3 regions of the Streptomyces sp. NPDC018610 genome follow, and region 2 is predicted to be linked to each of the others. Evidence: riboswitches for the same ligand, from Rfam matches in the RefSeq annotation. Region 2 holds a riboswitch; each other region holds the start of a gene.
The links. A riboswitch is a leader RNA that binds a small molecule or an ion and turns the genes downstream of it on or off. The one in region 2 is predicted to bind thiamine pyrophosphate.
Positions count from the first base shown of each region.

Region 1: linked by a shared signal. The riboswitch ahead of ACH5A8_RS29160 (thiamine ABC transporter substrate binding subunit) and the one ahead of thiC (phosphomethylpyrimidine synthase ThiC) in region 2 are both predicted to bind thiamine pyrophosphate.
Region 3: linked by a shared signal. The riboswitch ahead of thiO (glycine oxidase ThiO) and the one ahead of thiC (phosphomethylpyrimidine synthase ThiC) in region 2 are both predicted to bind thiamine pyrophosphate.

Region 1 is NZ_JBISAL010000012.1:214,593-224,933, forward strand. Features, by position in the region: gene frr (ribosome recycling factor) at 1-534, shown strand, start outside; gene ACH5A8_RS29145 (phosphatidate cytidylyltransferase) at 534-1,841, shown strand; gene ACH5A8_RS29150 (hypothetical protein) at 1,921-2,727, opposite strand; gene rlmN (23S rRNA (adenine(2503)-C(2))-methyltransferase RlmN) at 3,037-4,143, shown strand; TPP riboswitch at 4,233-4,338, shown strand; gene ACH5A8_RS29160 (thiamine ABC transporter substrate binding subunit) at 4,422-5,498, shown strand; gene ACH5A8_RS29165 (ABC transporter permease) at 5,474-7,150, shown strand; gene ACH5A8_RS29170 (ABC transporter ATP-binding protein) at 7,150-8,169, shown strand; gene ACH5A8_RS29175 (LAETG motif-containing sortase-dependent surface protein) at 8,249-8,974, opposite strand; gene ACH5A8_RS29180 (VOC family protein) at 9,257-9,664, opposite strand; gene ACH5A8_RS29185 (hypothetical protein) at 9,777-10,341, opposite strand, start outside.
Region 2 is NZ_JBISAL010000003.1:471,101-481,441, forward strand. Features, by position in the region: gene ACH5A8_RS11535 (IclR family transcriptional regulator) at 1-196, shown strand, start outside; gene ACH5A8_RS11540 (SsgA family sporulation/cell division regulator) at 298-735, shown strand; gene ACH5A8_RS11545 (YibE/F family protein) at 817-2,214, opposite strand; TPP riboswitch at 2,286-2,462, shown strand; gene thiC (phosphomethylpyrimidine synthase ThiC) at 2,455-4,278, shown strand; gene ACH5A8_RS11555 (hypothetical protein) at 4,566-5,417, opposite strand; gene ACH5A8_RS11560 (metallophosphoesterase) at 5,600-6,712, opposite strand; gene ACH5A8_RS11565 (LacI family DNA-binding transcriptional regulator) at 6,896-8,008, opposite strand; gene hisC (histidinol-phosphate transaminase) at 8,429-9,508, shown strand; gene ACH5A8_RS11575 (cyclophilin-like fold protein) at 9,580-9,954, opposite strand; gene ACH5A8_RS11580 (cytochrome ubiquinol oxidase subunit I) at 10,165-10,341, shown strand, end outside.
Region 3 is NZ_JBISAL010000001.1:310,806-321,146, reverse strand. Features, by position in the region: gene ACH5A8_RS01435 (class II 3-deoxy-7-phosphoheptulonate synthase) at 1-493, shown strand, start outside; gene ACH5A8_RS01430 (bacterioferritin-associated ferredoxin) at 653-913, shown strand; gene bfr (bacterioferritin) at 986-1,504, opposite strand; gene ACH5A8_RS01420 (sulfite oxidase-like oxidoreductase) at 1,658-2,326, shown strand; gene ACH5A8_RS01415 (deoxyribonuclease IV) at 2,444-3,343, opposite strand; gene pknB (Stk1 family PASTA domain-containing Ser/Thr kinase) at 3,553-5,499, opposite strand; gene ACH5A8_RS01405 (thiazole synthase) at 5,716-6,510, opposite strand; gene thiS (sulfur carrier protein ThiS) at 6,513-6,713, opposite strand; gene thiO (glycine oxidase ThiO) at 6,710-7,876, opposite strand; TPP riboswitch at 7,874-7,985, opposite strand; gene ACH5A8_RS01390 (hypothetical protein) at 8,022-8,360, shown strand; gene ACH5A8_RS01385 (NAD(P)/FAD-dependent oxidoreductase) at 8,431-9,660, shown strand; gene ACH5A8_RS01380 (Rv2175c family DNA-binding protein) at 9,740-10,105, shown strand.

The DNA of each region.
Region 1 (10,341 bases), on a different contig from region 2:
GCCGAGGAGAAGATGGAGAAGGCCGTCGTGGTCGCCAAGGAGGACTTCGCCGCGATCCGCACCGGCCGTGCGCACCCGGCGATGTTCAACAAGATCGTGGCCGACTACTACGGGGCGCCGACGCCGATCAACCAGCTGGCTTCGTTCTCCGTGCCGGAGCCGCGGATGGCGGTCGTGACCCCGTTCGACAAGACCGCGCTGCGCAACATCGAGCAGGCGATCCGGGACTCCGACCTGGGCGTCAACCCGAGCAACGACGGCAACATCATCCGTGTGGTGTTCCCCGAGCTGACCGAGGAGCGCCGCCGCGAGTACATCAAGGTCGCCAAGGGCAAGGGTGAGGACGCCAAGGTCTCCATCCGCTCGGTGCGCCGCAAGGCCAAGGACGCGATCGACAAGCTGATCAAGGACGGCGAGGTCGGCGAGGACGAGGGCCGCCGTGCGGAGAAGGAGCTCGACGACACCACCGCGAAGTACGTCGCGCAGGTGGACGAGCTCCTGAAGCACAAGGAGTCGGAGCTGCTCGAGGTCTGATGAACGACTCTTCCTGGGGAGCGCCGCAGCCGGCCGGGTACTGGGGACCCGCGGACGGGTCCCCCGCCCAGGGGTCCGCCCCGGGGGCCGTCGCCCCCACGGGCCCCGCGTACGATGCGCAGCAGGGCGCCCAGCAGACCCGCCCCATGCCCATCGTGCCCGAGGTGCCCGCACACGGCGGAAACCAGGATGACGACCGGGGGGCCGCCCGGACGGGCGGCCCCTTGTTCCGGGACCAGGCCCCGCAGCCCCACGGCACCCAGCCCCCGCAGCCGCAGTCGTACGACACGCGGCAGCCGTACGAGACGCGGCAGCCGCAGTCGTACGGCATACAGCCGCACCCGCAGCCGTACGAGATACAGCCGCAGCCGTACGAAGCGCCGCAGCCGCGGCCCTACGACACGCCGCAGACGCCGCCCGCCCACCAGGCGGTGTCGCAGAATCCGGAGCCCATGCCCGACGCCCCGCAGCCGGCGCCCGCCCCGCAGAAGAAGAGCGCGGGCCGGGACCTGGGCGCTGCCATAGGAGTCGGCCTCGGGCTCGGCGTGGTGATCATCGCGTCCCTGTTCATCGTCAAGGCCGTCTTCGTCGGCGTGATCGCGGTCGCGGTCGTGGTCGGCCTGTGGGAGCTGACGTCGCGGCTCCAGGAGCGCAAGGAGATCAAGGCGCCGCTCGTGCCCCTGGCCGTCGGCGGCGCCGCCATGGTGGTCGCCGGGTACGTGCGCGACGCCGAGGGCGCCTGGGTGGCGATGGCCCTGACCACGCTCGCGGTCCTGGTCTGGCGGATGACACAGCCGCCCGAGGGCTACCTCAGGGACGTCACGGCGGGTGTCTTCGCCGTCTTCTACGTGCCCTTCCTGGCCACGTTCGTGGCGATGATGCTCACCGCGGACGACGGTCCGCTGCGCGTCCTGACCTTCCTGATCCTCACGGTGGTCAGCGACACGGGCGCGTACGCGGTCGGCTGGCGCTTCGGCAAGCACAAGCTCGCCCCGCGCATCAGCCCGGGCAAGACCCGCGAGGGGCTGTTCGGCGCCGTCGCCTTCGCCATGGTCGCCGGTGCGCTGTGCATGCAGTTCCTGATCGACGACGGCCTCTGGTGGCAGGGCCTGCTCCTCGGCCTCGCCGTCGCCGCCAGCGCCACCCTCGGCGACCTCGGCGAGTCCATGATCAAGCGCGACCTGGGCATCAAGGACATGGGCACCCTGCTCCCGGGTCACGGCGGCATCATGGACCGCCTCGACTCGCTGCTGCCCACCGCGCCGGTGGCCTGGCTGCTGCTGGTGCTCTTCGTCGGCTCTGCCTGACCCTTCGGGCCGCGTACGCGGGAGGAGCCCCCACCCCGGCCGGGGTGGGGGCTCCTCCCGCGTACGGCCGGGTTCGTGGTCACTGGTCGAGACGGCGCCACGGGTTGGCTTCCCGCTCCCGGACGACTCGGGCGGTGTGCTCGTCGATCATGTGGAGGACTCCCGCCGCCATCCGTTCGAGGCAGGAGGCCGCCGCCTCCGCGTTCAGTTCCTCCACGGAATCGGTCTCTTCCTGGTACGCTTGGGTGCCGGCCTCGGTCCACTGGGACACGAACCGGGTCTCGCCCATGAAATGCACCAGGTCCTGGGGCGAGACGCGGGAGAGGCGTTCACCGACGGGCGGCGCGCCGTGCTCGGGGGGCGGCGACGGCCAGTAGAGGTAATCGCGGTACGGCGCTCCCTCGCCCAGGGACGGCGCGAATTTCGCGGAGAGGCCCACCGTCACGTTGCCGTGGCGGTCCAGCAGGAGGATGGGATACCCGGTCCACTCGCCCTGCTTGTCCCCGCGGTCCCAGACGCCTCCCCACGTCACATGGCGCCCGATGCCGCTGTACCGGTCACCGCCGGCCCAGAGCCGGCACAGCCTCCAGGCGTGGTGCGTGGCCACACGCTCGGGAGGCTCGGGGGTCCAGAGCTTGCGCGCCAGCCAGGAGCGGGGCGGGGGCTCGACGGGCCGCCGGGCCTCCCAGGGGACCGCCGACAGCGGCACACCGGCCTCCTCCAGCTTGCGCGCACTGGACCGGGCGAACGCGTGGAACCTCTCCGTGAACGCGGAGACCGCCGCCTCCCCGGCCTCCACGTCCTCCCGCCGGCTCCGTTCGGCGTCCCGCTTCCGTCGGTTCAGCCGCTCCCCTTCGGCGAACACGTCGCCGTCCCCGTCGACCACCGCTTCCCCCTTTCGCCGCGCCTGGGCCCCGGCGGCCACCCCCGGCCCACCCCGGGCACGGCCGACCGCGGAGCACCGCCCAACGTACCAACGTCCCCCCGTCCCGGCCCCGGTAACGACCACGCCGGACACGACCGACACGGGCCACGGCCCCGGACCTGCCGAGGCGACCCCCACGAGCGGCCGCGCCGGAAGAGGCGGGCCCACGCCACCGCGTGACGGCCGCGGCGCCGGTCCGGGCCCCTCGGCGCCGGCCCGACGACCGACGCCCCCAGGTCACCCAAGTCGATCTGCGACACTGGTACCACCATGCCCAAGCCCGGAGAACTCACTTTCGTCGCCCCGCGCGGAGCCAAGAAGCCGCCGCGGCACCTTGCCGATCTGTCGCCTGCCGAGCGCAAGGAGGCCGTCGCCGCGATCGGCGAGAAGCCGTTCCGTGCCAAGCAGCTCTCGCAGCACTACTTCGCGCGGTACGCGCACGACCCCGAGCAGTGGACCGACATCCCGGCCGGCTCGCGGGAGAAACTGCGCGAGGCGCTGCTGCCCGACCTGATGACGGTCGTGCGGCACCTGTCGACCGACGCCGGCACCACCCGCAAGACGCTGTGGCGGCTGTTCGACGGGACGCTCGTCGAGTCGGTGCTCATGCGCTACCCGGACCGGGTGACCATGTGCATCAGCTCGCAGGCGGGCTGCGGCATGAACTGCCCGTTCTGCGCCACCGGGCAGGCGGGCCTGGACCGCAACCTGTCGACCGCCGAGATCGTGCACCAGATCGTCGACGGCATGCGCGCCCTGCGCGACGGCGAGGTGCCGGGCGGCCCGGCGCGGCTGTCCAACATCGTGTTCATGGGCATGGGCGAGCCGCTCGCCAACTACAAGCGCGTCGTCGGCGCCGTCCGCGCCCTCACCGACCCCGAGCCCGACGGGCTCGGCCTGTCGCAGCGCGGCATCACCGTCTCGACGGTGGGCCTGGTCCCCGCGATCCACCGGTTCGCCGACGAGGGCTTCAAGTGCCGGCTCGCGATCTCCCTGCACGCCCCGGACGACGAGCTGCGCGACACCCTCGTCCCCGTCAACACGCGGTGGAAGGTGCGGGAGGTGCTGGACGCCGGCTTCGAGTACGCGGCGAAGTCCGGGCGCCGGCTCTCCATCGAGTACGCGCTGATCCGCGACATCAACGACCAGGCCTGGCGCGGCGACCGGCTCGGCCGTCTCCTCAAGGGCAGGCCGGTGCACGTCAACTGCATCCCGCTCAACCCGACCCCCGGCTCCAAGTGGACCGCCTCGCGGCCCGAGGACGAGAAGGCGTTCGTCGAGGCGATCGCCGCGCACGGGGTGCCGGTGACCATCCGGGACACCCGCGGCCAGGAGATCGACGGCGCCTGCGGCCAGCTGGCCGCCACCGAGCGGTAGACCGCCGGGGCCCGCGGCGGGACCGCCGTCGTGGGCCGTGGGCGGTCGCCGGCGGCCGGGCGGTAGTCTGGGGCCGTACACACATCTTCATATTCCGACAGGGGAGCGCCACAGCGCTGAGAGTGCGGCACCGGCCGCAGACCCTCTGAACCTCGCCCGGGTCATTCTGGGTAGGAAGTTCGGTCATCACTCGAGCTGTTGCGTCCTGCCCGGGCATCCCACGGAATGCCCGGGCAGGGCCGCGTCTCTTCCTGGCCCACCCCCAGGAGGAAAGTCCAGTGCACACCAAGACGTTCGTCGCGGCCGCGGTCGGGCTGGGACTGGTCACGCTGTCCGCGTGCGGATCGTCGGGCGGCGACACGAGCGCCGCGGACTCCAAGACCGTGACCCTGGTCAGCCACGACTCGTGGAAGGCGTCCAAGAGCGTCATCGCGGACTTCGAGAAGTCCTCCGGCTACAAGGTCAAGGTCCTCATGGACGGCGACGCAGGGCAGGCCGTCAACAAGGCCATTCTCACCAAGGACCACCCGCAGGGCGACGTCTTCTTCGGCGTCGACAACACCCTGCTGTCCCGCGCCCTGGACAACGGCCTGTTCCAGCCCTACCAGCCGAAGGGCTCCGAACTGGTCCTGCCGCAGTACCGGGTCGACCAGGCCAAGCACCGGGTGACTCCGATCGACACCGGCGACATCTGCGTCAACTACGACAAGAAGTACTTCGCCGACCACGAACTGGCCCCGCCGGCCTCCCTCGACGACCTGGCCGAGCCGCGCTACAAGAACCTCCTCGTCACCGAGGACGCCGCCGCCTCCTCGCCCGGCCTCGGCTTCCTGCTCGGCACCGCCGCCAAGTACGGCGACACCGGTTGGCAGGCGTACTGGAGGAAGCTGAAGGCCAACGGCGTCAAGGTCGTCTCCGGCTGGGAACAGGCCTACGACCAGGAGTTCTCCGGATCCGCCGGCGGCAGGAAGGCGGGCGGCGACCGCCCGCTCGTCGTCTCCTACGCCTCCTCGCCGCCCGCCGAGGTCATCTACGCCAAGCCCCAGCCGAAGACCGCGCCGACCGGCGTCGTCCAGGGCACCTGCTTCCGGCAGGTCGAGTACGCGGGACTGCTCGGCAACGCCCGCAACACCAAGGGCGGCAAGGCCTTCCTCGACTTCCTCCTCACCAAGGAGTTCCAGGACGACATGCCGCTGAACATGTTCGTCTACCCGGTGCGCGAGGCCGCCCAGGTGCCGCCGGAGTTCACCCGGTACGGCCCCCAGGCCAAGGACCCCGAGACCATGGCCCCGGAGAAGATCGCCGCCAACCGTGACCAGTGGGTCAAGTCGTGGACCTCGCTCGTAGTGAAGTAGGCGGCGGGCGACGCCGCCGCTCGGGGAACGCGGCGCGGCTCGGCCTGATGGCCCTGCCCGTCGCGTTCTTCGCGGTGTTCTTCGCCTACCCCGTGGTGGCGATCGTCCGGCGCGGCCTGCGGGCCGACGGCGCCTGGCACTTCGGCCGGTTCGCGGACGTGCTCGCCGACCCCGGCATCCGGCACGTGCTGTGGTTCACCACCTGGCAGGCGCTCGCCTCCACCGCGCTCACCCTGCTGATCGCGCTGCCCGGCGCCTACGTGCTGGCCCGCTTCGCCTTCCCCGGCCGTCAGGTGCTGCGCGCCGTGGTCACCGTGCCGTTCGTGCTGCCCACCGTCGTCGTCGGCACCGCCTTCCTCGCCCTCGTCGGGCACGGCGGCCTCCTCGACGAACTGTGGGGGGTGCGCCTGGACACCACCGTGTGGGCGATCCTCCTCGCCCACATCTTCTTCAACTACGCCGTCGTCGTCCGCACGGTGGGCGGCCTGTGGGCGCAGCTCGACCCACGGCAGGAGGAGGCGGCCCGGATGCTCGGCGCCTCACCGCTGACCGCCTGGCGCAAGGTCACCCTGCCCGCGCTGGCCCCCGCCCTGGCGGCCGCCGCGCTCATGGTGTTCCTCTTCACCTTCACCTCCTTCGGCATCGTGCAGATCCTCGGCGGGCCCGCCTTCTCCACCCTCGAAGTGGAGATCTACCGGCAGACCTCCGAGATCTTCGACCTGTCGACCGCCGCCGTCCTCACCGTCGTCCAGTTCCTCGCGGTGGGCGCCGTCCTCGCCGTGCACGCCTGGACCGTGCGGCACCGGGAGACCTCGCTGAAGCTGGTCGACTCCTCCCTGACCGCCCGCCGGCCGCGCGGCGCGGGCCAGTGGGCCCTGCTCGCCGGAGTGCTCGCCACCGTGGCCCTGCTGCTCCTGCTGCCGCTGGCCGTGCTCGTGCAACGCTCGCTCACCGCACCCGGCTTCGGCTACTACCGGGCGCTGAGCGACGCCGACGGCGGCACCTTCCTCGTCGCACCGATCGACGCCGTCGGCACCTCACTGTCCTACGCCGCCGCGGCCACCGCCATCGCCGTCGTCATCGGCTCCCTGGCCGCCGCCGCGCTCACCCGCCGGGACTCCGGGCGGCTCGTACGGGGCTTCGACGCGCTGCTGATGCTGCCGCTCGGCGTCTCCGCGGTGACCGTCGGTTTCGGCTTCCTGATCGCCCTGGACGAGCCGCCGCTCGACCTCCGGCAGTCCTGGATCCTGGTCCCGCTCGCGCAGGCCCTGGTCGGGGTGCCCTTCGTCGTACGGACCATGCTGCCCGTGCTGCGCGCGGTGGACGTACGGCTGCGGGAGGCGGCGGCGGTGCTCGGGGCGTCGCCCTGGCGGGTGTGGCGGGAGGTGGACCTGCCGATGGTGCGGCGGGCGCTGCTGGTCGCCGCGGGTTTCGCCTTCGCGGTCTCGCTCGGCGAGTTCGGGGCCACCGTGTTCATCGCACGGCCCGACAACCCGACCCTCCCGGTCGCGGTGGCACGGCTGCTCAGCCGCCCCGGCGACCTCAACTACGGTCAGGCGATGGCCCTGTCGACGATTCTGATGGTGGTGTGCGCCGTCGCCCTGTTGCTCCTGGAGCGGCTGCGGGGCACGGACCGGAGCGGGGAGTTCTGATGCTGCTGAGGCTGGAATCCGCCACCGTCCGCTTCGGCGGGCGGGCGGTGCTGGACGCCGTGGACCTGGCGGTCGCCGAGCACGAGATCGTGTGCGTGCTCGGGCCCAGCGGGAGCGGCAAGTCGACGCTGCTGCGAGCCGTGGCCGGGCTGCAGCCGCTGGACGCCGGGCGGGTGCTGCTGGAGGGCCGGGACCAGGCGACGGTGCCGGTGCACCGGCGCGAGGTCGGGCTGATGTTCCAGGACCACCAGCTCTTCCCGCAGCGCGACGTGGCCGGCAACGTCGGTTTCGGGCTGCGCATGCACGGCACCGCGAAGGATGAACGGGCCGCACGCGTCGAGGAGTTGCTGGAGCTGGTCGGGCTGCCGGGAGCGGGCGGACGAGCCGTGGCCGCGCTCTCCGGCGGCGAGCAGCAGCGGGTCGCGCTCGCCCGCGCGCTGGCCCCCCGGCCCCGGCTGCTGATGCTGGACGAGCCGCTCGGCCAGCTCGACCGCACGCTGCGCGAGCGGCTCGTGGTCGAACTGCGCGAGCTGTTCGGCCGGTTGGGGACCACGGTGCTCGCCGTCACGCACGACCAGGGCGAGGCCTTCGCGCTCGCCGACCGGGTCGTGGTGATGCGCGACGGCGAGATCGCCCAGTCCGGGACCCCGCTGGAGGTGTGGCAGCGGCCGGCGGACGCCTTCGTCGCCCGCTTCCTCGGTTTCGAGAACGTCGTCGAGGCGGGCGTGGACGGCGGGGTGGCGGTCACGCCGTGGGGCAAGGTGCCCGTCCCCGAGGACTCCGCCGAGGGCGCCCGCACGCTGCTGGTCCGGCCGGCCGGAGTGCGGCTCGTCCCGGCCGACGAGGGCCTGCGCTGCACGGTCGCCGCCCGCACCTTCCGGGGCACCCATGTCGCCGTCCGCCTCCAGCCCCCGGACGCGCCGCCTCTGGAGGCGGCCTGTGCGCTGCGCTCGGCGCCGGAGGTCGGTGACGAGGTCGGGGTGGAGTTCGACCCGGCCGACGTCGTGCTGCTGGGCTGAGCCCGCGACCGCCGCCGACGGCCGCGGCCCGTCCCCGGGTTCGGGGACGGGCCGCGGAGGGAAGGTGCGGACGAGGGCGTCAGCGACCGCTGTTGGCCCCGCGCCGGCGCAGGCCGAGGAAGACGGCGCCGCCGCCGAGGACGACCAGGGCGATCGCGATGCCGGCGATCAGGCCGGTGTCGGAGCTCGCGCCGGTCTCGGCGAGGTTGGAGTCACCGGCCGCGGGCGAGGGGGCGTTGTTCACGGTGCCCGCCGGGGCGGTGCTGCTCTGCGAGGGGGCCGGCGTCTGTGCGGCGGGCGCCGAGGGCGCCGCGGAGGTCGCCGGCGCCGACTGGGCCGGGGTCGCCGGCTTCGAGGGAGTGGCCGGCTCGGACGGCGTGGCGGGCGCGCTCGGGGTGGTGGGCGCGCAGGCGGCCGACGGGGTCTTGAGGTTCGGCTTGATGTCCGCGTCGACCAGCTTGCCGCCGGCCTTGACGTGGATGCGGTACTCGGCGTTCGGCTGCCAGTTCTCGGCGAAGGAGACGACGGCGCCTTGGGCGGTGCCCTTCACCGACCGGGGCGTGCCGATCCGCTTCGCGTCGGCGCCGTTGTTCTCCAGGAAGACGGTGATGACGGCCGGGGTGCCGAAGGCGTCCTTGTCGGTGACGGCGATGACGCCCTTGCCGCCCTCGCACTTGGCTTCGGCGGAGAACTCGCTGATGTCGCAGGCGAGCGCGTGGCCCGCCGCGCCCAGTGCGAGCGCGGCGGACGCGGTGGCGACGCCCAGGACGCGCAGGGGACGTACGGTACGACGGGATATCGACAAGATGGCCACTTTGCCCTTCACGGGATGTGCGGTTGCGGGGGGTGAAGGGGGTGGTGGGGCGACCGGGTGACGACGGGCAGTGCCCCGGCACCCCCAGGAGGCCCACATCTATAGGCGCTCGGTCAGAAGTGTCAACGCGCCTGTCCCGCGCGGTCGTTGACTTTGCCCGTTCATTAACCGCCACGACGTTTGAGCGCGTTGTGAACCGGCCCGATCCGGGCGGCGGGGGCGAATCGGCCCGCCCGGGCGGGAACCGCCCGGGCCGGAACGAATCCGTCCGGGTCAGCCCCGCACCGCCGCCGGGTCCATCCACATGACCTCCCAGGTGTGCCCGTCGAGGTCGTCGAAGGCACGGCCGTACATGTGGCCGTGGTCCTGGGTCTCGCCCGACGCCGTGCCGCCGGCCGCGATCGCCTTCTCGACCAGCTCGTCCACCTTCTCGCGGCTCTCGGCGCTCAGGCAGATCAGCACCTCGCTGGTCCGGGTGGAGTCCGCGATCTCCTTCTTGGTGAAGTCGGCGTAACGCTCCTTGCCGAGCAGCATGGCGATGATCGTGTCGCTGATGACGACACAGGCGCAGTCGTCGGTGGAGAACTGCGGGTTGATGGAGTAGCCGAGCTCGGTGAAGAACTTCTTCGACGCGGCCACGTCGGCGGTCGCCAGGTTCACGAAGATCATCTGCTGGTACATGGTGGAGTCGCTCCCGTTCGTGGGTGGGTGCCCTGCGTGCCTTTCGGTGGGGTAGACGGAGCGGGCCCGCGGAACTCATCGGTGGCCCCCGATTTTTCTTCCGGGCTGTCACTCAGTGCGCCAGGGGCAGCGCGGCGAGCGTGGCGACCGCCCAGGTCAGTGGGAGGAACAGGGCGAGCAGGGCGGCGGCGCGCAGGGCGGCCGCGGAGCGCAGCACGGTGGCGGGCGCGCCCAGCCGTCTGAGGGCGGCGGTGGTCCCGGCCCTGACCTGCCGCGCCTCGACGGCGGCGGTGAGCAGGGCGGCCACGGCGCAGCCGGCCACGAGCAGCGCGCCGAGGGCGGTGAGCGGACCGGGCGGGGCGGCGGCTCCGCCGTGCAGCGCGGTCATGGCGTACGTCCCCGACGCGACCGCGCAGACCACGCCCAGGGGGCGGCCGATGCGGCCCGCCTCCGCCATCAGGACCCGGCCGGCCAGGAGGCGCAGGGCGCCCGGGCGCACCGCCTGGAGCAGGCGGCCGCACAGATGGGTGAGGCCGGGGCCGGCGAGGGCGAGACCGAGGGCGGTGAGCAGCCAGCCGGCGAGGACGGGCACGGAGCCGGCGGTGAGGTCGCCGGGGAGGAAGGCGCGGGAGGCGCCGTCGGGGGTGCGCCCGGCGTAGGTCTCGACGGTGAGGCCG
Region 2 (10,341 bases):
GCCGGTGACGGAGCGACAGGAGTACGCGCTGGGCACGGTCTGTGCGGCTGTTCCCATCACCGTGGGTACGGCGGCTGTCACCGTGGCCCTGTCGCTGCCCGCACACCAGGCCGACCGATTGTTGTCCGCCGCGCGGCAGCTGCAGCACGAGGTGGGGCGGAGTGCGGGCTCTCTCGCGCTCGCTATCAGTATCTGAAAACTCACTCCTTGTGATCCGGCGTGTACGTTCAGCAAGATGCCTCAAGTGTCACTTGGATGATTCCCGGCCAGTCGACGGCAGCAGATGACGGGGTAGCGATGCGCGAGTCCGTACAGGCAGAGGTCTTGATGAGCTTTCTCGTGTCCGAGGAGCTCTCCTTCCGCATTCCGGTGGAGCTGCGGTACGAGACCTGCGATCCCTATGCCGTGCGGCTGACCTTCCATTTGCCCGGCGACGCCCCGGTGACATGGGCGTTCGGCCGCGAGCTGCTGATCGACGGAGTGGGGGCGCCGTGCGGGGACGGCGACGTGCGGATCTCGCCCGCCGACACCGACTCCCTCAGCGAGGTGCTGATCCGTCTCCAGGTCGGGCCGGACCGGGCGCTGTTCCGCTCCTCCACGGCACCGCTGGTGGCGTTCCTCGACCGTACGGACAAGCTCGTCCCACTCGGCCAGGAAGGCGCTCTGGCCGACTTCGACGCCCACCTCGACGAGGCGCTGGACCGCATCCTCGCGGAGGAGCAGAGCGCGGGCTGAAGCGTTTCGGCAGCAGGCGTGTGCGGTGACGGACGTCGTACCGCGTGCGCCGGTGGTGAGGACGACGATGCCGCCCCCCGGTCACCGCTTGCGGCGCCTGCCCCTGCCACCGCGTGCCGGAGCGGGACCACCGGCGGCCGCCACGGCCCGGGCCTGCCCCGGACGGTCGGCCGAGACCACGAGCGCGGCGAGCGCCGTGGTGACCGGCACCGAGGCGACCAGCCCGATCGAGCCCACCAGCGTACGGACGATCTCCTCCGCCACGAGCTCGCTGTTGGCGACGGTCCCCATACTGCTCTGCGCGATGGAGAAGAGCAGCAGCAGCGGCAGCGCGGCGCCCGCGTAGGCGAGGACGAGGGTGTTGACGACGGACGCGATGTGGTCGCGCCCGATGCGGATGCCCGCCCGGTACAGCCCTCGCGGGCCCATCGCCGGGTTGGCCTCGTGCAGCTCCCAGACGGCCGAGGTCTGCGTGACCGTCACGTCGTCGAGGACGCCGAGCGAGCCGATGATGACGCCGGCCAGCAGCAGTCCGCTCATGTCGATGGACGGATACAGGCCATGGATCAGACCGGTGTTGTCGTCCGTGTTGCCGGTGAGCGCGGCCCAGCCGATGAACAGCGAGCCCAGGAGGCCGATCAGCACCAGGGAGATCAGGGTGCCGAGCACCGCCACCGATGTCCGGGCGGAGAGGCCATGACACATGTACAGCGCGATCAGCATGATCGCGCTCGACCCGACCACGGCCACCACCAGCGGGTTCGATCCCTCCAGGATCGCGGGCAGGACGAAGAACCTCAGCACCAGGAAGCTGATGGCCAGCGCGACCAGTGCCATGACGCCCCGCATTCGCCCGACGACCACGACGGCGAGTGCGAAGACACCGGCGAGCAACGCCACCGGGAGACGCCGGTTGACGTCGGTGACCGAGTACTGCAGCTCCTTCGGAGCGGAGGGTTCGTAGGCGACCACCACCTTCTGGCCCTGGTGCAACTGCCGGGGCTGGTCGGGCCGCACGATCTCGGTGAACGTACGCCCCTCGTCCTTGCCGGTGTCGACGCGGATCGTGGCCTTCCTGCAGGTGCCCGACGCCTGCGCCTGGGCGGAGGCGCCCTCGGCGGTGGAGGTGTCGCCGGTCGGCGTGTCCCCGGAGGTGTTCACCGTCCTGCAGCTCACCGCCGCCACCTGAGTGACCGTGGCCTGCTGGGTCTGCCGGTCGAAACCGACGCCGGTGCGCTGGTGGGAGGGCGTGCCGCCGGGCCAGAGCACGGTGAGGCCGACGAGCACCGCTGCGGCGAACGGGATCAGGATCGCCGCGATGACCTTGCGCAGGTGCTTCGAGACGGGGGCGGCGGGGCCGTGACTGTGACCGTGCGCATGCCCGTGACCAGGCGCGTGCCCGGATTCCTGCCCGTGTCCGTCGGCGGTCCCGCGCCCCGGTTCGGGCGGCGGATGGGGGAACTGGTGTGTCGTGGTCACCGCCCGATCATCGCAAGTACGGCGGAGGCCCCCTGTTCACCGCGCCACAAATGGCGCTAGCGTGGGGGCACCTTTGCACACGCGGGAGCTCGGAGCACCGGGCTGAGAGGGCGCTGACCTTCGTCTCGCGGTGTTTCACGTGGAACGAGCGATGTTCCACGGGGGACACCGACGGACGGGAGCCGCTGCGTCGACCGCCGAACCTGTTACCGGGTAATGCCGGCGTAGGGAGTAGGTCTCATGACCAACAAGGACGCACGCACGCCTGCCTCCACGCAGCTGTCCAGCGACGGGGAGCGGAACGCTCCCCACGGGGAGGCCGGGAAGTCCATCGGCTGGCACAAGGGGTACGTCGAGGGCTCGCGCCCCGACCTCCGGGTGCCGGTCCGTCAAGTGCACCTCACCAACGGTCAGTCGGTCACGTTGTACGACACATCGGGCCCATACACCGATCCACTCGTCGAGACGGACGTCCGCAGGGGGCTGTCGCCGCTGCGGGAGAACTGGATCATCGCCCGCGGTGACACCGAGGAGTACGCGGGCCGCCCCGTCCGTCCCGAGGACGACGGCATCAAGCACACCTCGCCGCGCGGCGGTCTGCGCAACCTCGACGCGGTGTTCCCGGGCCGGCCGCGTCAGCCGCGCCGCGGGCGCGACGGTGGCGCGGTGACGCAGCTCGCCTACGCGCGCCGCGGGGAGATCACGCCGGAGATGGAGTTCGTGGCGGTCCGGGAGAACGTCGATCCCGAGGTCGTCCGCGAGGAGATCGCGGCGGGCCGCGCGGTGCTGCCGGCCAACGTCAACCATCCGGAGATCGAGCCGATGATCATCGGCAAGCGATTCCTGGTGAAGGTCAACGCCAACATCGGCAACTCCGCGGTGACGTCCTCCATCGAGGAGGAGGTCGAGAAGATGACCTGGGCGACCCGCTGGGGCGCCGACACGGTCATGGACCTCTCCACCGGCCGCAACATCCACACCACGCGGGAGTGGGTGCTGCGCAACTCCCCCGTTCCCATCGGGACGGTGCCGCTCTACCAGGCCCTGGAGAAGGTCGACGGCAGGGCCGAGGAACTGACCTGGGAGATCTACAAGGACACGGTCATCGAGCAGGCCGAGCAGGGCGTGGACTACATGACCGTCCACGCCGGCGTGCGCCTGGCGTACGTGCCGCTGACCGCCAACCGCAAGACCGGCATCGTCTCGCGCGGCGGCTCGATCATGGCGGCCTGGTGCCTCGCGCACCACAAGGAATCGTTCCTGTACGAGAACTTCGAGGAACTCTGCGAGATCCTCGCCGCCTACGACGTGACGTACTCCCTCGGGGACGGCCTCAGGCCCGGTTCGATCGCGGACGCCAACGACGAGGCGCAGTTCGCGGAGCTGCGCACGCTCGGGGAACTCAACACGATCGCGAAGCGTTACCACGTACAGACCATGATCGAGGGCCCGGGACATGTCCCGATGCACAAGATCAAGGAGAACATCGACCTTCAGCAGGAGATCTGCGATGAGGCTCCGTTCTATACGCTCGGCCCGCTGACGACGGACGTCGCTCCGGCGTACGACCACATCACCTCGGGCATCGGCGCCGCGATGATCGCGTGGTGGGGCACGGCCATGCTCTGCTACGTCACGCCCAAGGAGCACCTGGGCCTGCCCAACCGGGACGACGTCAAGACCGGCGTGATCACCTACAAGATCGCCGCCCATGCGGCCGACCTCGCCAAGGGGCACCCGGGGGCGCAGGAGTGGGACGACGCACTGTCCGACGCCCGCTTCGAGTTCCGGTGGGAGGACCAGTTCAACCTGGCCCTCGACCCGGACACGGCACGGGAGTTCCACGACGAGACGCTTCCGGCGGAGCCCGCCAAGACGGCGCACTTCTGCTCGATGTGCGGGCCGAAGTTCTGCTCGATGAAGATCAGTCAAAGCATCACCGAGCGGTTCGGCGGTAGCGCGGCGGCGGGTTCGTCCGCCGAGGAGATCGCCGAGGGGATGCTGCAGAAGTCGAAGGAGTTCGCGGCGAGCGGGAACCGGGTGTATCTGCCGCTGGCCGACTGATCGGCGGTGGTGGCGCGGCGGCGATGACGGCGTCGGCCGGGCGGGGGCGCTTGAAGAGTGGCGGTCGGGCGGGTTCGGACGGAACTCGTCCGCACCCGCCGGTGCGGACCGGCCCTGCCGGGCCGGCGGCAGCGCGAGGACCCGTCCGTCCCGCCCGTCCCGTACGGTCGCGTCGGGGCCCCTGAAGCACCCGGGGCCCCGTCGTTCCGCCGGGGCGGCTCTTCGGGCCGCCCCGCCCGCGTCGCCGGCCGCCATGGCGCAGTGCGGAGTGGGAGGCGCAGCCCCGTCTACTCCGGCTGGTGCTCCGGGCCGCCGAAGTCCGGGCTGGTGAAGTCGGGGCTGGTGTAGCGCGGCCGGGCGCTCGGGACTCCGTCGTCGGGGCTGCTGAAGCCCGGTCGGCCGTAGCCGAGTTGTGGGATGCGGTCGCCCGGTTCCGCCCGGTCCCTCCGGCGCGGTGCGGTGGAGGGACCGGCGAGCGCATCGCGCAGGAACGGCAGGATGCCGCGCTCGAGCAGCGCGTCGCGCCATGCGTCCCTGGCCTGCTCGACCTCCTCGTGGAGCCCGGCGCCGGGCTCGGGCGAGGGATGGTTGCGCAGGGCGGTGAGCAGCAGCGCGGTGCCGGCGACGACGATCGCGGCCGCGGTCACGGCGCCGAACACCCAGCCGGCGGTGATCATGGTCTGGGCGAACGCGGGTGCCGGGTCGAGCATCTTCAGGAGGTAGCCGACGAGGAGGAAGACCGTCGCCGCTATGCCCGCGAGGACCGGGGCGAGGACCGCGACGACGGCGCCCGCGCCCGCTCCGGTCGTCTCGGCGGCCGCCCCGGCCGTGGCCGTGCCCTGCTCCGCGGAGCCGGCACCGAGGACGGACGACGAGGCGGACGAGGTCGCCGGGACGGCCGTCGGCCGGCGCAGTTCCTCACGGATCTTCACGTAGTGCTGGTACTCGGTCGCGGCGGCCACCGTGATCAGGGCCGTCGCGCCGAGAGCCATGGTGCGCAGCTGTTCGGTGGTGAGCCGCTGTCCGATGGCGGCGAGTTCCGGGCGGTGTGGGGCGGAGCGCAGCGCCTCATCGAGGATCCGCTCGAATTCCTGGCGGTCCTCACTCAGCAGGTACTGCGGAACGCTGTTCATGTGCATCCCCCGATGCTCCGTAGGGCTGGGGGCTCGCATGGCGACGAGCCGTCGGGCAGAAACGGAGGGGAGCCTGCTACGGATAAGCCGATGGTAGAGCCGTCACGGCGCGAGGTGACAGGGGGTTTCCACAAATTGCGTGCCGACCTGGGCCGTCGGCGGGGGCCCGACGGCAGGACGCGGAACGGTCAGTTGTCCAGCGGCAGTTGCCGGACCAGCAGCTTCCCGGCCATGGTCACGCCGCCGTCCATCGCGATGGCGAGCCCGTCGGCGTAGACGTGGGGTCCCTCCACCACCGGACCGGCCGCCTCGTCGCCCTCCTCGGAGCCGACCTCGCCCAGCAGGTAGGGAATCGGGCTGTGGCCGTGAACGATGCGGGTGCCGCCGTACGTATCGAGCAGGGAGCGCACGGCGTCGGCGCCGCCCTCGTCGCGGAAGGAGAAGCGCTTGGTGAACTTGCGGAACAGGTCCCACACCTCGTCCGCGTCGTTGCGGGTGAGCGCCTCGCGGACGGTGTCGTTGACCTCTTCGATCGAGCGGCCGTAGTCGAGGTAGGCGGTGGTGTCGGAGTGCACGAGCAGATAGCCGTCGACCTCCTCGACCGCGTCGAGGCGGGCCATCCACTGCAGGTGGTGGTCCTGCAGGCGGTCCATGTCGGACTTCTGACCGCCGTTGAGCAGCCAGGCCGCCTGGAAGGTGGCGGTGCCCGCGCCGGAGTTGACCGGCGTGTCTCCGAACCGCCGGGCGCCGAGCAGCAGCAGCTCGTGGTTGCCCATGAGCGCCTTGCAGTAGCCGCCGGCCGCGGCCGCCTCGGCGGACAGTCGCATCACCAGGTCGATGACGCCGATGCCGTCCGGGCCGCGGTCGGTGAAGTCGCCGAGGAACCACAGCCGTGCGGCCCCCGCGCACCACTGGCCCGCGGCGTTGATGAGGCCCTGCTCCTGGAGGGCGGCGACCAGCTCGTCGAGGTAGCCGTGCACGTCGCCGACGACGAACAGCGGGCCGGGACCGGCGGCCGGCTGCTGGGCGGCCGGCGCGGGCGTCGGCGCGGTGCCCGCCTGGAGTGTGTCGCCGCGGTTGATGACGGGCAGGTCGCGCTCCGTGGGCGTGTACGCGTCGGGGTAGCCCTCCGCGGCAGCCGGGTAGCCGGGCTCGGCCGGCGGCACGGGCTCGGCCGCATGGCTGTGGGCGTACGGACCGGTCTCGTTCACATACGCGGGCACTCGGAAGTCACGCAACGTCGCCGTCCGCTCCACCTCGGGTCCCTGACCGGCCCCCTGAGTCATCGACCCCTCCACCATCGCGCCGCATCTGCACCGCTTCGGACTGCCTGGTCGCAGCGGCCCGCGGTGTCGTGGGCCCATCATAGGAATGCGGATCGCGCCATGTGATGACCCAGGGGTGGTGAATCGGAACAGGACTCAGGTTCACTGCGGCTTTCGCCCCGGTTGGGCACTCTTCGGCGGTCCCGCGACCGGCTGTCCCTACTGCTCCTCCGGTGCGCGTGGCGGGCTGACCGTCGTGCGCGGCGGGCGTCGCTGGGACGAGGTGCGCACGATCAGCTCGGTCGGTATGACCTGCTCGACCGGGTGGTCCGACTCGACGCCCTCGATCGCGTCGATGAGCAGTTGGATGACGGCCGTGCCGATGCGGCGCGGCTTCAGGGAGAGCGTGGTGATGGGCGGCTCGGTGCTGGCGTACACGGTGGACTCGCTGCAGCAGACCAGCAGCAGGTCCTCGGGGACCCGCAGTCCGTAGCGGCGGGCGGCGGCGAGCAGGTCGGTGCCGTTCGGGTCGAACAGTCCGTAGACGGCGTCGGGCCGGTCGGGGCGCGCCAGCAGCCGGTCGGCGGCGACGGCGCCGGCGCACGGGTCGTGGGCGGGATAGGCCTCGTAGACCGGGTCCTGGCCGACGCGCTCGCACCAGTGCAGGTAGGCGGTGGTCGACAGATGGGTGTACGTGTCGGTCGTGGTGCCGGTGAGCAGGCCGATGCGGCGGGCACCGGCTTCGGCGAGGTGGTCGAGGATGCCCAGGACGGCGGCCTCGTGGTCGTTGTCGACCCAGGCGGTGACGGGCAGCGAGCCGACCGGGCGGCCGTCGCTGACCACGGGTAAGCCCTGGCGGACGAGTTCGCTGACCACCGGGTCCTGGTCGGAGGGGTCGATGACGACCGTGCCGTCCAGGGCGACGTTCGACCACACGTCGTGGCGGGAGGTCGCGGGCAGGATGACGAGGGCGTAGCCGCGGGCGAGCGCGGCCGAGGTGGCGGCCCGGGCCATCTCGGCGAAGTACGCGAACTCGGTGAAGGTGAAAGGTTCATCCCCGTAGGTGGTCACGGTCAGGCCGATGAGGCCGGACTTGCCGGTACGGAGGGTGCGGGCGGCGGCGGAGGGCCGGTACCCCAGCCGGTCGGCCACCTCGCGGACATGGCGGCGGGTGGCGTCCGGGAGTCTGCCCTTGCCGTTGAGGGCGTCGGAGACGGTCGTGATGGAGACTCCGGCGGCGGCGGCCACGTCTCTGATGCCCGCCCGGCCCGGCCGGCTGCCTCGGCGTGAGGTTTCCGCGCGGCTCACCTGGTGCTTCCCTGCTGCTGTCATGGCGAGCCGATAGTAGGGCTCATGCGGTGGGGTAGCGCGGACGCATATGCACGCGTTGACAGGCACGTTTCTGCATGATCAAGATCGATTAATGGCCTGCGAAACAGAGCTGGTTGACCGATCTGGCCGCAGGACGTGATGCGGTGGCAGGTGTGAGCCTGCCGTGCTTCCGAGGTCTCGAAGAGGTCTCAACTCACCTTGACGGGGGACGCGCGCCACGGCGCGAGCCACCGGCGCATAGATATATGTGCGATGCGCCCCCGATTCGCGCTCATTTGTGCCGTGGTGCCTGTGATGCCAGTGTGACGGACGAGGCCGGAAACCGGCAGGAGTGATGGCCGCCGACCCATACGCACCGGCGGCCAATCCTCATAAGGTGTGCAGTATTGGAAAGCCGGTGTGGTCACGAGGAGGACTGCGGTGAGCGAGACGAACCCGAAGCTGCGCGCCGAGCTGGAGGGTATCCCCACCTACAAGCCGGGAAAGCCCGCAGCGGCCGGTGGCCCGGCAGCGTACAAGCTGTCCTCCAACGAGAACCCCTACCCGCCGCTGCCGGGTGTCATGGAGACCGTGACGGCGGCCGCCTGCTCCTTCAACCGGTACCCGGACATGGCGTGCACCGCGCTGATCGAGGAGCTGGCCGAGCGCTTCGGTGTTCCGGCCTCCCACGTGGCGACCGGCACCGGTTCCGTCGGTGTCGCCCAGCAGCTGATCCAGGCCACCAGCGGCCCCGGTGACGAGGTCATCTACGCCTGGCGGTCTTTCGAGGCCTACCCGATCATCACCCAGATCAGCGGGGCGACCTCGGTGAAGGTGCCGCTGACGCCGGGCGAGGTGCACGATCTGGACGCGATGGCGGACGCGATCACCGACCGCACCCGGCTGATCTTCGTCTGTAACCCCAACAACCCGACGGGCACGGTGGTGCGGCGGGCGGAGCTGGAGCGCTTCCTCGACCGGGTGCCCGGCGACGTGCTGGTCGTGCTCGACGAGGCCTACCGCGAGTTCATCCGCGACCCCGAGGTGCCCGACGGCGTGGCCATCTACCGTGACCGGCCCAACGTCTGTGTGCTGCGCACATTCTCCAAGGCGTACGGCCTGGCCGGGCTGCGGGTGGGCTTCGCGATCGCCCATGAGCCGGTGGCGGCGGCGCTGCGCAAGACGGCCGTGCCGTTCGGCGTGAGCCAGCTGGCGCAGGAGGCGGCGATCGCCTCGCTGCGGGCCGAGGACGAGCTGTTGGGCCGGGTCGGCTCGCTGGTGTGCGAGCGCACGCGCGTGGTCGACGCGCTGCGCGCGCAGGGCTGGAACGTGCCCGAGACGCACGCCAACTTCCTGTGGCTGCGGCTGGGGGAGCGCACGGTCGCCTTCGCCGAGGCGTGTGAGCAGGCGGGTGTGGTCGTCAGGCCGTTCGCGGGTGAGGGCGTGCGAGTGACCATCGGGGAGACCGAGGCGAACGACATCTTCCTGAAGGCGGCGGAGGCGTTCCGCAAGGAGGCGTGAGCGGTCCCGCGGTCCTTGAGGGCCTGTCCGGCGGCGTGGTCTTCGTGTGACACGTCCGCTCGGACGGGCCCTCAGTCGTTCACGAGCTCCACGCGTACCGGATCGCCGGCGCGGACGGCCGTCAGCAGGCGCGGGTCGCCATCGATCCGGCCGAGGACGTTGCACGGACTCGCGAGGCGGCATTCGTCACCGCGCGAGATCGGCGTGGGCCCGTAGGGGAGGGCCAGCGCGTCACCGTCGGTCCAGAACGCGACCGTGCCGGGATCGACGACCTGCCGTGCGTCGGTTTCACGTGGAACACGGATGCCGGTGTCGAAGTAGACCTCCTCGCCCCAGGTGTGGGCGGAGGAGACCAGCGGAAGTTCCGCGGCGAGGGCGCGCGCGGTCGGGGTGTCGTCGAGGCTGGCGACGAGGTGTCCGGTGGGCCAGGAGATGCGTATCTGCATGGCGTGCAATTCAACAAGTTGTTGAAGTCCTTGCCAAGGGGTCGACGCGAAGGTGAAGGGGGACCCCCGGTGCCGCGTCGAAAATCGGTACGTCATAATTGCTTGTGAATGTGAACGCGTTCACAAGCTAGTCCGATTGCTGCCCTGTTGTGTAGGACACATCAGGGCAAACCGTCACCGTGACCACGGCGACGTAAGGAGAGTGACGACGTGGACCTGGCTTTGGCGCCGGAGACGCTGGCGCGCTGGCAGTTCGGCATCACGACCGTCTACCACTTCCTGTTCGTTCCCCTGACGATCTCGCTGGCCGCTCTGACGGCAGGACTGCAGACCGCCTGGGTGCGCACGGAGAAGGAGAAGTACCTCAGGGCGACCAAGTTCTGGGGC
Region 3 (10,341 bases), on a different contig from region 2:
CAACCCGATCGGCATCAAGCTCGGCCCGACCACGACGGCCGAGGAGGCGCTGCAGTACATCGAGCGCCTGGACCCGGACCGCGAGCCCGGCCGGCTGACCTTCATCGTGCGGATGGGCGCGGACAAGGTCCGCGACAAGCTGCCCGAGCTGGTCGAGAAGGTCACCGCCTCGGGCGCGACCGTGGCCTGGGTGACCGACCCGATGCACGGCAACACCTTCGAGGCGGCCTCCGGCCACAAGACGCGCCGCTTCGACGACGTGCTCGACGAGGTCAAGGGCTTCTTCGAGGTGCACAAGGCACTGGGCACCCACCCGGGCGGCATCCACGTGGAGCTGACCGGTGACGACGTCACCGAGTGCGTGGGCGGCGGCGACGAGATCTTCGTCGACGACCTGCACCAGCGCTACGAGACGGCCTGCGACCCCCGGCTCAACCGCAGCCAGTCCCTCGACCTGGCCTTCCTGGTCGCGGAGATGTACCGGGACCAGTGACGGGGTCTCCCGGCGGCATCGGGAACGATCTGGGGCGCGGATCACACACGGTCCGCGCCCCAGCCGCTGTCGCGTCCCTCGCGTGACGGGTAAGGTTAGGTTTGCCTCACCGAGAAGTCGGGACGGCACCACTGACCCGAACCGGCGGAGGTGAGCCGCGTGTACGTCTGCAGTTGCTTCGGCATCACCGAGCAGCAGGTCAAGCAGCACGCGGACAACGGCGCCTGCACGCCCCGCCAGATCGCCTCCGCCTGCAAGGCCGGCACGGACTGCGGTGGCTGCGTCCGGCGCATTCAGGCCCTGCTCGGCCGGGGCGCCTGCCCCCGCCGGGAGCTCATCGACCGCGGCGCCCCGGCCTTCCCGCAGTCGCCGCGCCCCGCCGCGGCGACGACGGCGAACGCCGAGCGCGACGCCGCCTAGGTGTCTTGACCACGTGCGTTGTCGACGCCTGTCGGGGACAAGCTCCTCTGAGCGGTCACGGCGTCTGAGCGGTCACGGCGTCGAGAAGCCGTGCGTGCCGGGGCCCGAGGGGTCCGGCTGGCTCTGCTCGACGACCGTCGCCAGGTACAGCGCCTCGCCCAGCTTGTCCACCAGCTCCAGCTGGGTGTCCAGGTAGTCGATGTGGTGCTCCTCGTCCGCGAGGATCGCCTCGAAGATGTTGGCCGAGGTGATGTCGCCCTTGTCGCGCATCACGTCCACCCCGCGGCGCAGCCGGTCGATGGCCTCCACCTCGATCTGCCGGTCGGCCCGGAACATCTCGGCGACGGTCTGACCCACCTGGACGTGGAAGAGCCGCTGGTAGTTCGGCAGGCCGTCCAGGAGCAGGATGCGGTCGGTCAGGAGTTCGGCGTGCCGCATCTCGTCGAAGGACTCGTCCCGGGTGTACTTGGCGAGCTTCGTCCACCCCTTGTGGTCCTGCAGCTTCGAGTGCAGGAAGTACTGGTTGATCGCGGTCAGCTCGGCGGTCAGCTGCTCGTTGAGCAGTTCGATGACCTCGGGGTCGCCTTGCATCCTGCTGGACTCCTTCTGTGCGGTCAGGTCCGATAGCGCCGCATGATTTCACCGGCATGCACCACCGTCCAGTAAGTGCACACTTAGTGGTGTATGCCCGAATTGTCGCCGGGCTGGTCATGTGCACCCGGTCCGGTCTGTCAGGATGGAGTCATGGGTCAGCCGGTGGAACGCGCGTCTGGGGACGCGTCTGGAGCAGGGGCGAAGGGAGCGTCCGCGGGAGCGGCGCAGCCGGAGCTTCCGCCGGGTCAGCGGCTGCAGCGGGGCTGGCCGGTCACGCACTACGGGCCGGTGCCCAAGTTCCGCCCGGAGCGCTGGGAGTTCCGGGTCTTCGGCGCCACCGCCGACGGCGCGAAGCACTGCTGGACCCACGAGGAGTTCACGGCGCTGCCGTACACCACCGTGGTGGCCGACCTGCACTGCGTCACGAAGTACAGCATGCTCGGCGCCGAATGGGGCGGCATCCCGGCCCGTACGATCCTGGACATCGCGCCGCCCGCGCCGGACGTCACCCATGTGATGGTCTGGGCGGAGTACGGCTTCAGCTCCAACCTGCGGCTCTCCGACTTCACCGCCGAGGGCGCCCTCTTCGCCACCCACAAGGACGGCGAACTGCTCACCGCCGAGCACGGCTTCCCGCTCCGCCTGGTCGTCCCGCACCTGTACGCCTGGAAGGGCCCCAAGTGGGTGCGCGGCGTGGAGTACATGACCGCCGACCGGCGCGGTTTCTGGGAGGAGCGCGGCTACCACAACATCGGCGACCCGTGGAAGGAACAGCGCTACTCCTACCAGGAGGAACCGGGGGACGGGCCGGAGCTGTGACGTCCGGCCCCGCGGCCGGGTCGGCCGGGGGGCCGGCCGAGGACCCCGGGGCGGGCCCGTTCCGCAGCCGCCTCCGATCTCCTTCGGGGGTCAGCCGTCCCGGTTCCTCCCCGGGGGTCAGCCGTCCCTGAGCTTCTTCAGGCGTTCCACGTCGGCCGCGTGGCCCTGCTTGCCGCCGGGGGTCTCGATGACCAGCGGGACGCCCTCGGTGGCCGGGTGGGTCATCAGCGCGCGGAACGGGTCCTCGCCGATGTGTCCGGCGCCGATGTTCTCGTGCCGGTCCTTGTGCGCGCCGGCCACGTCCTTGGAGTCGTTGGCGTGGATCAGCCTCAGCCGGCCCGGGCCGACGGTCTCCACGAGCAGGTCGAGGGTCTGGTGCATGCCGTGCGGGCCGGCCAGGTCGTGCCCGGCGGCGAAGATGTGGCAGGTGTCCAGGCACACGCCCAGCTTGGGATGGGCGTCCAGCGCCTCGAAGTACGGCCCGAAGTCCCAGGTCCGCGAGCACAGGGAGGAGCCCTGGCCGGCCGTCGACTCCAGGAGCAGACACGGATCGTCGTCGTGGGTCAGCTCGTCGAGCAGCGGCAGCATGTGCTCGCGCACCTGCCGCAACGCCACCGCCCGGTCCCGGCCGCCGGTCGCGCTCCCGGTGTGCACGACCACGCCCAGCGCGCCGATCTCCCGGCCACGCCGCAGCGAGTGCCTGAGCGAGTGGACCGAGCGCTCGACGGTCGCCTCGGTGTGCGAACCGAAGTTGATCAGGTACGGCGCGTGCACGTACGCCGGGATCGACTCCTCGGCGCAGGCCGCCCGGAACGCCTCGTCCTGCCGGGCGTTGCCCTGGGGGGTGGCCCAGCCGCGCGGATTGGCGACGAACACCTGCACGGTCTCGGCCGCCAGCTCACGGGCGTAGGACAGACCGACGGAGTTCAGCCCGCCCGCGACGGGGACATGACCGCCCACCGGGTTGCGGGTGCGGCCGGGGGAGAGGGGCGGGGCGGGGGAGAGCTGGCTGTTCACCTCTTCAGGGTGTCACGCGCCCGGCGGCCGCCGGCCGGCCGCCGTGGTGATCCCGGTCTCGTCGGACACGTCACCTGGAGGACGGCGGGTGAGCCGTGGTGCGCAGGCAGTCCTGGGGGCGGCGGACCGTGCGCGGGACGGCGGACGGCGGGCCGTGCGCGGGGTGGGGCGCGGGCGGCCGGTCGCCCGGTGGCGGACGACCGCCCGCCTCACCGGATGGTGATCGTGATCGTCGAGCCCTTGGGCGCGCGGTCGCCGCCCCGCACCGACTGCCGCTTGACGGTGTCGCCGAACAGCCCGAGCAGCCCGCGGTCCTCGTCGACCTTGAAGCCGGCGTCCTCCAGGGTCTGCTTGGCGTCGTCGACGCTGTCGCCGGTCACGTCCGGCACCTCGACCGTCTCCGGGCCCTTGGACAGCGTCAGCGTGACCGTGTCACCCTCGGCGGCCTTGCCGTCGGCCGCCGGGGACTGCCGGGCGACCTGGCCCGCGTCGAACTCGGAGTTGACCCGCGCGGCGGCGACCTTCACCGTCAGCCCCGCGTCCTCCAGATCGGACCTCGCCTGGTCCAGGTCCTCACCGGTCACGTCCGGCACGTCCACCGGGCGGCCCTTGCTGACGACGAGCGCGATCGCCGAGCCGGCGTGCCGGTCGGTGCCCGCCCCGGGGTCGGTGCTGATCACCGCGTCCTTGGCGATGTCCTCGCTGAACGCCCGGCTCACCATGCCCGGCTCCAGCCCCTCCTTCTTCAGCCGCTCGCGCGCCTTGTCCAGCGCGAAGCCCTTCAGGTCGGGCACCCGCACGGTCTCGGGGCCGTCGGAGAGGGTCAGCGTCACCGAGTCGTGGCCGCGGATCCGGTCACCGGCCCCGGGGTCGGTGCTGATCACCGTGCCGCGCGCGACCGTGTCGCTGTAGGAGTGCTTGACCCGCTTCACCTTGAGGCCGGCCTGGTCCAGCCGGGTCCTGGCCTGCGCCTCGGTCTTGCCCAGCACCGGCGGCACCTTCGTGAACTGGCCGGAGTTGATGTACCAGACGCCGCCGCCGACGCCGAGGACCAGCAGGACGGCGGCGACCAGCGTGAGCAGCCCCCGCCGGGGCCGTCGGCCGCCGCCTCCGCGCGGCCCGGGCCCCGGCGGGGCCGGGGGGAACTCCAGACGGCTGGTGCGGTGCACGGCCCCGCGGTCGTCCTCGCCGTCCCCGTCGACGGGCAGCGGGCGCGGCACCGTCAGCGAGCGCGGGATCACGCTGGTGCGGTCGTCGGCGTTGTCGTGCTCGCCGGTGCGGGCCTGCGGCGGCAGCGCGTCGAGCTGGTCGGCGTTCAGCGCCGAGCGGGCCCCGCGCACCAGCGCCAGCAGCGCCACCGCGTCGTGCGGGCGCGTGCGCGGGTCGCGGACGGTGGCCGCCGCGACCAGCCCATCCAGCTCGGGCGGCAGTCCCGGCACGGCGGCCGAGGGGGCGGGCACGTCCTCGTGCAGATGCCGGTAGAGCACCTGGGCGGGGCTCTCGCCCTGGTGCGGCTTGGCGCCGGTCAGCATCTCGTAGAGGACGACACCGCACGCGTACACGTCGACCCGGGGGTCGGCGGTGCCGTTGTCGATCTGCTCCGGGGCGAGGTAGGAGACGGTGCCGAGGACGGCGCCGGTGGTGTTCGTCACCGTGTCCACGGACCGCACCAGCCCGAAGTCGGCGACCTTGACCCGGCCGTCGTCCCCTATCAGGACGTTCTCCGGCTTCATGTCCCGGTGCACGAATCCCGCGCGGTGGGCGGCGCCCAGCGCGGCGAGCACCGGCTCCAGGATGTCCAGCGCGGCCCGCGGCTGGAGCGCCCCGCGCTCGCGCAGCACGTCCCGCAGGGTGCAGCCGGCGACGTACTCCATGGCCAGGTAGACGTACGACCCGTCCGTCCCCTGATCGAATACCTGTACGACGTTCGGGTGGTCCAGACGGGCCACCGACTTGGCCTCCCGGATGAACCGCTCCACGAAGGAGGCGTCGGCGGCGAGCGTGGGGTGCATCACCTTGAGTGCGAGGACCCGGTCCAGGCGGGTGTCCAGGGCCCGGTAGACCGTGGCCATCCCGCCGACGGCGATCCGCGCGTCGACGCGATAGCGGCCGTCGAGCACCTGCCCGACGAGAGGGTCCTGAAGGGTCGTATCCACGCACTGGAGTCTACGAGCCGCCACGGACACACACCCCTTCCGGCCGCACTCCACGACGGGACTGAAGCCGTCCTGTGACGCTTCTCGCGTGCCTGAAGGCGCCTGGGCGCCACCGGGGCGCCCACTGGGAGCGGACAGGTGCCGGTGAGCCGGTCGCCCCGGGGCCGGGCGGGCGCCCGGCCCCTCCGGGGCTTCCCTCGGGGGGCCGGGCAGGTCCTAGAAGGCCGGGCGCTCCGGGTCCAGGCGGGCCAGGCCCTCGGTGGGCGAGGACGCCTCGGCGAAGTGGCGCTTCGGGATGCGCCCGGCCAGCCGGGCCAGTCGGCCCGCCGCCGCCGCGTGCCGCATCGCCTCGGCCATCCGCACCGGCTCCTGCGCCCGGGTCACCGCCGAGGCGAGCATCACGCCCGCGCACCCCAGCTCCATCGCCAGGGTCACGTCCGAGGCGGTGCCGGCGCCCGCGTCCAGGATCACCGGCACGCGCGCGTGCTCCACGATCAGCTGGAAGTTGTGCGGGTTGCGGATCCCGAGCCCGGAGCCGATCGGCGAGCCCAGCGGCATGATCGCCGCGCAGCCCACGTCCTCCAGCTTGCGGGCCAGCACCGGGTCGTCGTTGGTGTACGGCAGCACCGTGAAGCCGTCGTCGACCAGCGTCTCCGCCGCGTCCAGCAGCTCGATCGGGTCCGGCAGCAAGGTCCGCTCGTCGGCGATGACCTCCAGCTTGACCAGATCGGTGCCCAGCGCCTCCCGCGCCAGGCGCGCCGTGAGCACCGCCTCGCCGGCGGTGAAGCAGCCCGCCGTGTTGGGCAGCACCGCGATGCCCAGCCTGCGCAGCACCGACAGCACCGAACCGTGCACCGACGCGTCGACCCGGCGCATGGCCACCGTGGTCAGCTCCGTGCCGGACGCCACCAGGGCCCGCTCCAGCACGTCGAGGCTCGGCGCGCCGCCGGTGCCCATGATCAGGCGGGACGTGAAGGACGTACCGCCGAGGACGAAGGGGTCGTCAGCCATGGTCAGCCTCCCTGGACGGCGGTCAGGACCTCGACGCGGTCGCCCTCGGCCAGCGTCGTGGACGACCAGCGGGTGCGCGGGACGACGGTCTCGTTGAGGGCGGCGGCCACCCCGGAGGGCGCCGCGGTCAGGGCCTGCACGACGGCGTCGAGCGCCGTGCCGGGCGCGATACGGCGGGGCTCGCCGTTGACGGAGATGTTCACGCGGGCTGCTCCGTGAGGAAGGCGGCGGCGAAGCGTCGCGGGGTGAAGGGACGGGCCTCTTCCGGCAGTTCGCCGGTGGTCAGGACCTGCGCCATGGCGTCGCCGGTGACCGGTGTGAGCAGCACGCCGTTGCGGTAGTGCCCGGTGGCCAGCAGCAGTCCGGGCAGCTCGGTGGGGCCGAGCAGCGGCGCGTTGTCCGGGGAGCCGGGGCGCAGTCCGGCCCGGGTCTCGGTCAGCGGCAGCTCGGTGATGCCGGGCACCAGCTCGTGCGCGTCACGCAGCAGTTCGTACACGCCGCCGGCCGTCACCGTCGTGTCCCAGCCCAGCTCCTCGCTGGTGGCCCCGACGACCAGCTCGCCGCTGACCCGCGGCACCAGGTACAGGTGGCTGCCGCGCACCACCGCGCGCACCGTGCGGCTCAGGAACGGCGCGTACCGCCGGGGCACCGTCAGCCGCAGCACCTGGCCCTTGACCGGCCGCACCGGCGGCAGCACCTCGTCCGGCACCCCGGCCAGCTCGCCGCTGAGGCTGCCGGCCGCCAGCACCACCTGCCCGGCGGCGAGCGCCGTGCCGTCGCGCAGCACACAGCCCGCGGCCCGGTCCCGCTCGACGGTGAGCCGCTCGGCCCAGGCGCGGTGGAAGACCACGCCCGCCCGCTCGCAGGCGGTCACCAGGGCGCCGGCCAGCCGCCGCGGGTCGATCTGGTGGTCACCGTCCACCCGCAGCCCGCCGCGCACCCCCGGCGCGAGCATAGGCTCCAGCCGCCGGCACTCCCGCCCGGACAGCCACTCCGAGTCCAGGCCCGACTGCTGTTGCAGGGCGTGCAGTTCGCGCAGATGGGCGCGGTCGTCGGCGTCCAGCGCCACGGCGAGCGTCCCGCACCGGCGGTAGCCGAGGTCGTGTCCGGTCGCCTCGGTCAGTTCCGCGGCGAAGTCCGGATAGCGGCGCGCCGAGGCCAGGTTGAGTCCGAGCAGCGTCTGCTCGCCGTAGTGCAGTTCGGTGACGGCGGCCAGCATCCCGGCCGCGACCTGCGCGGCCCCGCCGCCCGGCTCGGGGTCCACCACGGCCGTGGCGAGCCCGCGCTGCGCCGCGCGCCAGGCCGTCACGAGTCCGATGATTCCGCCCCCGATGACGAGGACGTCTGACGTGCGTGGCAACGACATGGGCGTCCAGCCCCTCCCTTCGCCGGCATGACCCGGATCAGGTTCGTACGGTCGGAGGCCGCCAGCCTCCCTCTCAGCCCGGTGCGTCCGGGCTCCCGCGAGTGCTTGTAGCCTACCAGCGCCACTTTCGAGGGAGTCTTTTTCGATGCCACGCTCACTGGACGGTCTGGTCCTCGCCCCCGTCGCCGACCAGGCCCCGGGTCAGGTGGGCACGCTGACCCGCTTCACGTACCACGAGAAGGACGGGCAGATCTGGGCCGAGTACGCCGGCGGCGATGTCGTACGCGGCCATTTGGTGGGTATCCGGGAAGGCGACCGGCTCGACTTCCGATACGTCCAGCTCCGCCGCGACGGCACCACCGCCTCCGGGCACTGCGTGTCGTCCGTGGTCGAACTCCCCGACGGGCGCGTCCGGTTGGAGGAGTCCTGGGAGTGGGAGTCGCGGCCGGGCAGCGGGACGAGCGTGGTGGAGCAGATCGCCTGACAGCGGTTGTGCGGCAGGTCACGGCGCACGCCCGCTGACTGACGGCTCGTCAGTTGTCTAAGGTGATCAGGTGAGCGACCAGACGCAGGAACAGGGCACGGCACAGCCGCGGCGCGTGGTCGTCGTGGGCGCGGGCATGGCCGGCGTGCAGACCGCGGTCGCCCTGCGCGAGCAGGGCTTCACCGGCGCCGTCGTACTGATCGGCGCCGAGCCCCACCAGCCCTACGACCGGCCGCCGCTGTCCAAGGCCGTCCTGCTCGGCAAGGCCGAGGGATCCGCCTTCGACGTCGACTTCGAGGCGCTCGGCATCGAACTGCGGCTCGGCCGTGAGGCGCTGGCGATCCGCCCCGAGGAACATGTGCTCGACACCTCCGACGGGCCGGTGCCCTACGACGTCCTCGTGCTCGCCACCGGTGCCGAACCGATTCGCCTCCCGGGCTCCGAGGGCGTCCCCGGCGTCCACCTGCTGCGGACCCTGGACGACGCCGAACGACTGCGGCCCGTCCTCGCCGAGCAGCACGACGTGGTGGTCGTCGGCGCCGGCTGGATCGGCGCGGAGTTCGCCACCGCCGCCCGCGAGGCCGGCTGCGCCGTGACGGTGGTGGAGGCCGCGGACCGGCCGCTGGCGGGGGCGGTGCCGGCCGAGGTGGCCGCGCCGATGACCGCCTGGTACGCCGACAGCGGCACCGAACTGCGCACCCGCGCGCGCGTGGCGCGCGTCGAGCCGGGCGCGGTGGTGCTCGACGACGGCTCGCGGCTGCCCGCCGGCGCCGTCGTCGTCGGCATCGGGGCGCGCCCGGCGACGGCGTGGCTGGCCGGCTCCGGCGTCGGGCTGGGCGAGCACGGCGAGGTCCTGGCCGACGACCACCTGCGCACCTCCGTCCCGGACGTGTACGCCGTCGGCGACTGCGCCTCCTTCCCCTCGGGGCGGTACGGCGAGCGGCTGCTGGTCCACCACTGGGACAACGCGCTGCAGGGTCCGCGCACGGTCGCCGCCAACGTGGTCGGCCCGGCGCCGGCGGCCTACGACCCGGTGCCGTACTTCTGGTCCGAGCAGTTCGGCCGCTTCGTGCAGTACGCCGGCCACCACACCCCGGACGACACGCTGCTGTGGCGCGGCGAGCCCGCCGGGCCCGCGTGGACCGTCTGCTGGCTGCGCGGGGACCGGCTGGTCGCTCTGCTGGCGGTCGGCCGACCGCGCGATCTCGCGCAGGGCCGGCGGCTGATCGAGGCCGGCACGGCGATGGATCCCGGGCTGCTGGCGGACCCGGCCAGACCGCTGAAGGCGGCCACCGCGTAGGGCGCCGTGCCGCGCGCCGTCCTCCCAGGTGGGCGGGGCTGACTTGGGACTGTCGGTGGCAGATGGCACGCTTGGTCCCGTGACCGAGATTGACGCCAAGATTGATGCTCTCGTCCCCGCCTGGCTCACCCTGCCCGACATCGCCGAAATGCTCGACGTCGAGGTGACACGGGTGCGGCAGCTGGTCAAGGAGGGCCAGCTCATCGCCGTACGCCGGGGTGAGAACCGGGCCCTGCACGTGCCTGCCGCCTTCATCGACGGCGACAAGGTCGTCAAGGGCCTGACGGGGACCCTGACGCTGCTGCGGGACGACGGCTTCACGGTCGAAGAGATGATCGAGTGGCTGTTCACCCCCGACCCGACCCTGCCCGGCACCCCCGCGCAGGCCCTGAGTGAGAACCGCGGCACGGAGGTGAAGCGACGCGCCCAGGCTCTGGCCGTCTGAAGCCACGCCGCCCTCGGGTCCTTCGTCCGCCCGGGCCGGGGCGGGCGAGTCCGGCGTGATCCGGACGAGCGGCCCTGAGCGGCCGGGCCCCTGTGCCGGGCCGTTCCCGGGGCGGGGCTCCGGCCCCGCGCCGACCGCCGTAGGGTCGGCACACTGCACCAGCGGTGAACGGCGACCGCGGTCTCCGTAGGCCGTGGGCGCCGCCGCCGCACCGACAGCGGCGCGTGAGCGCACCG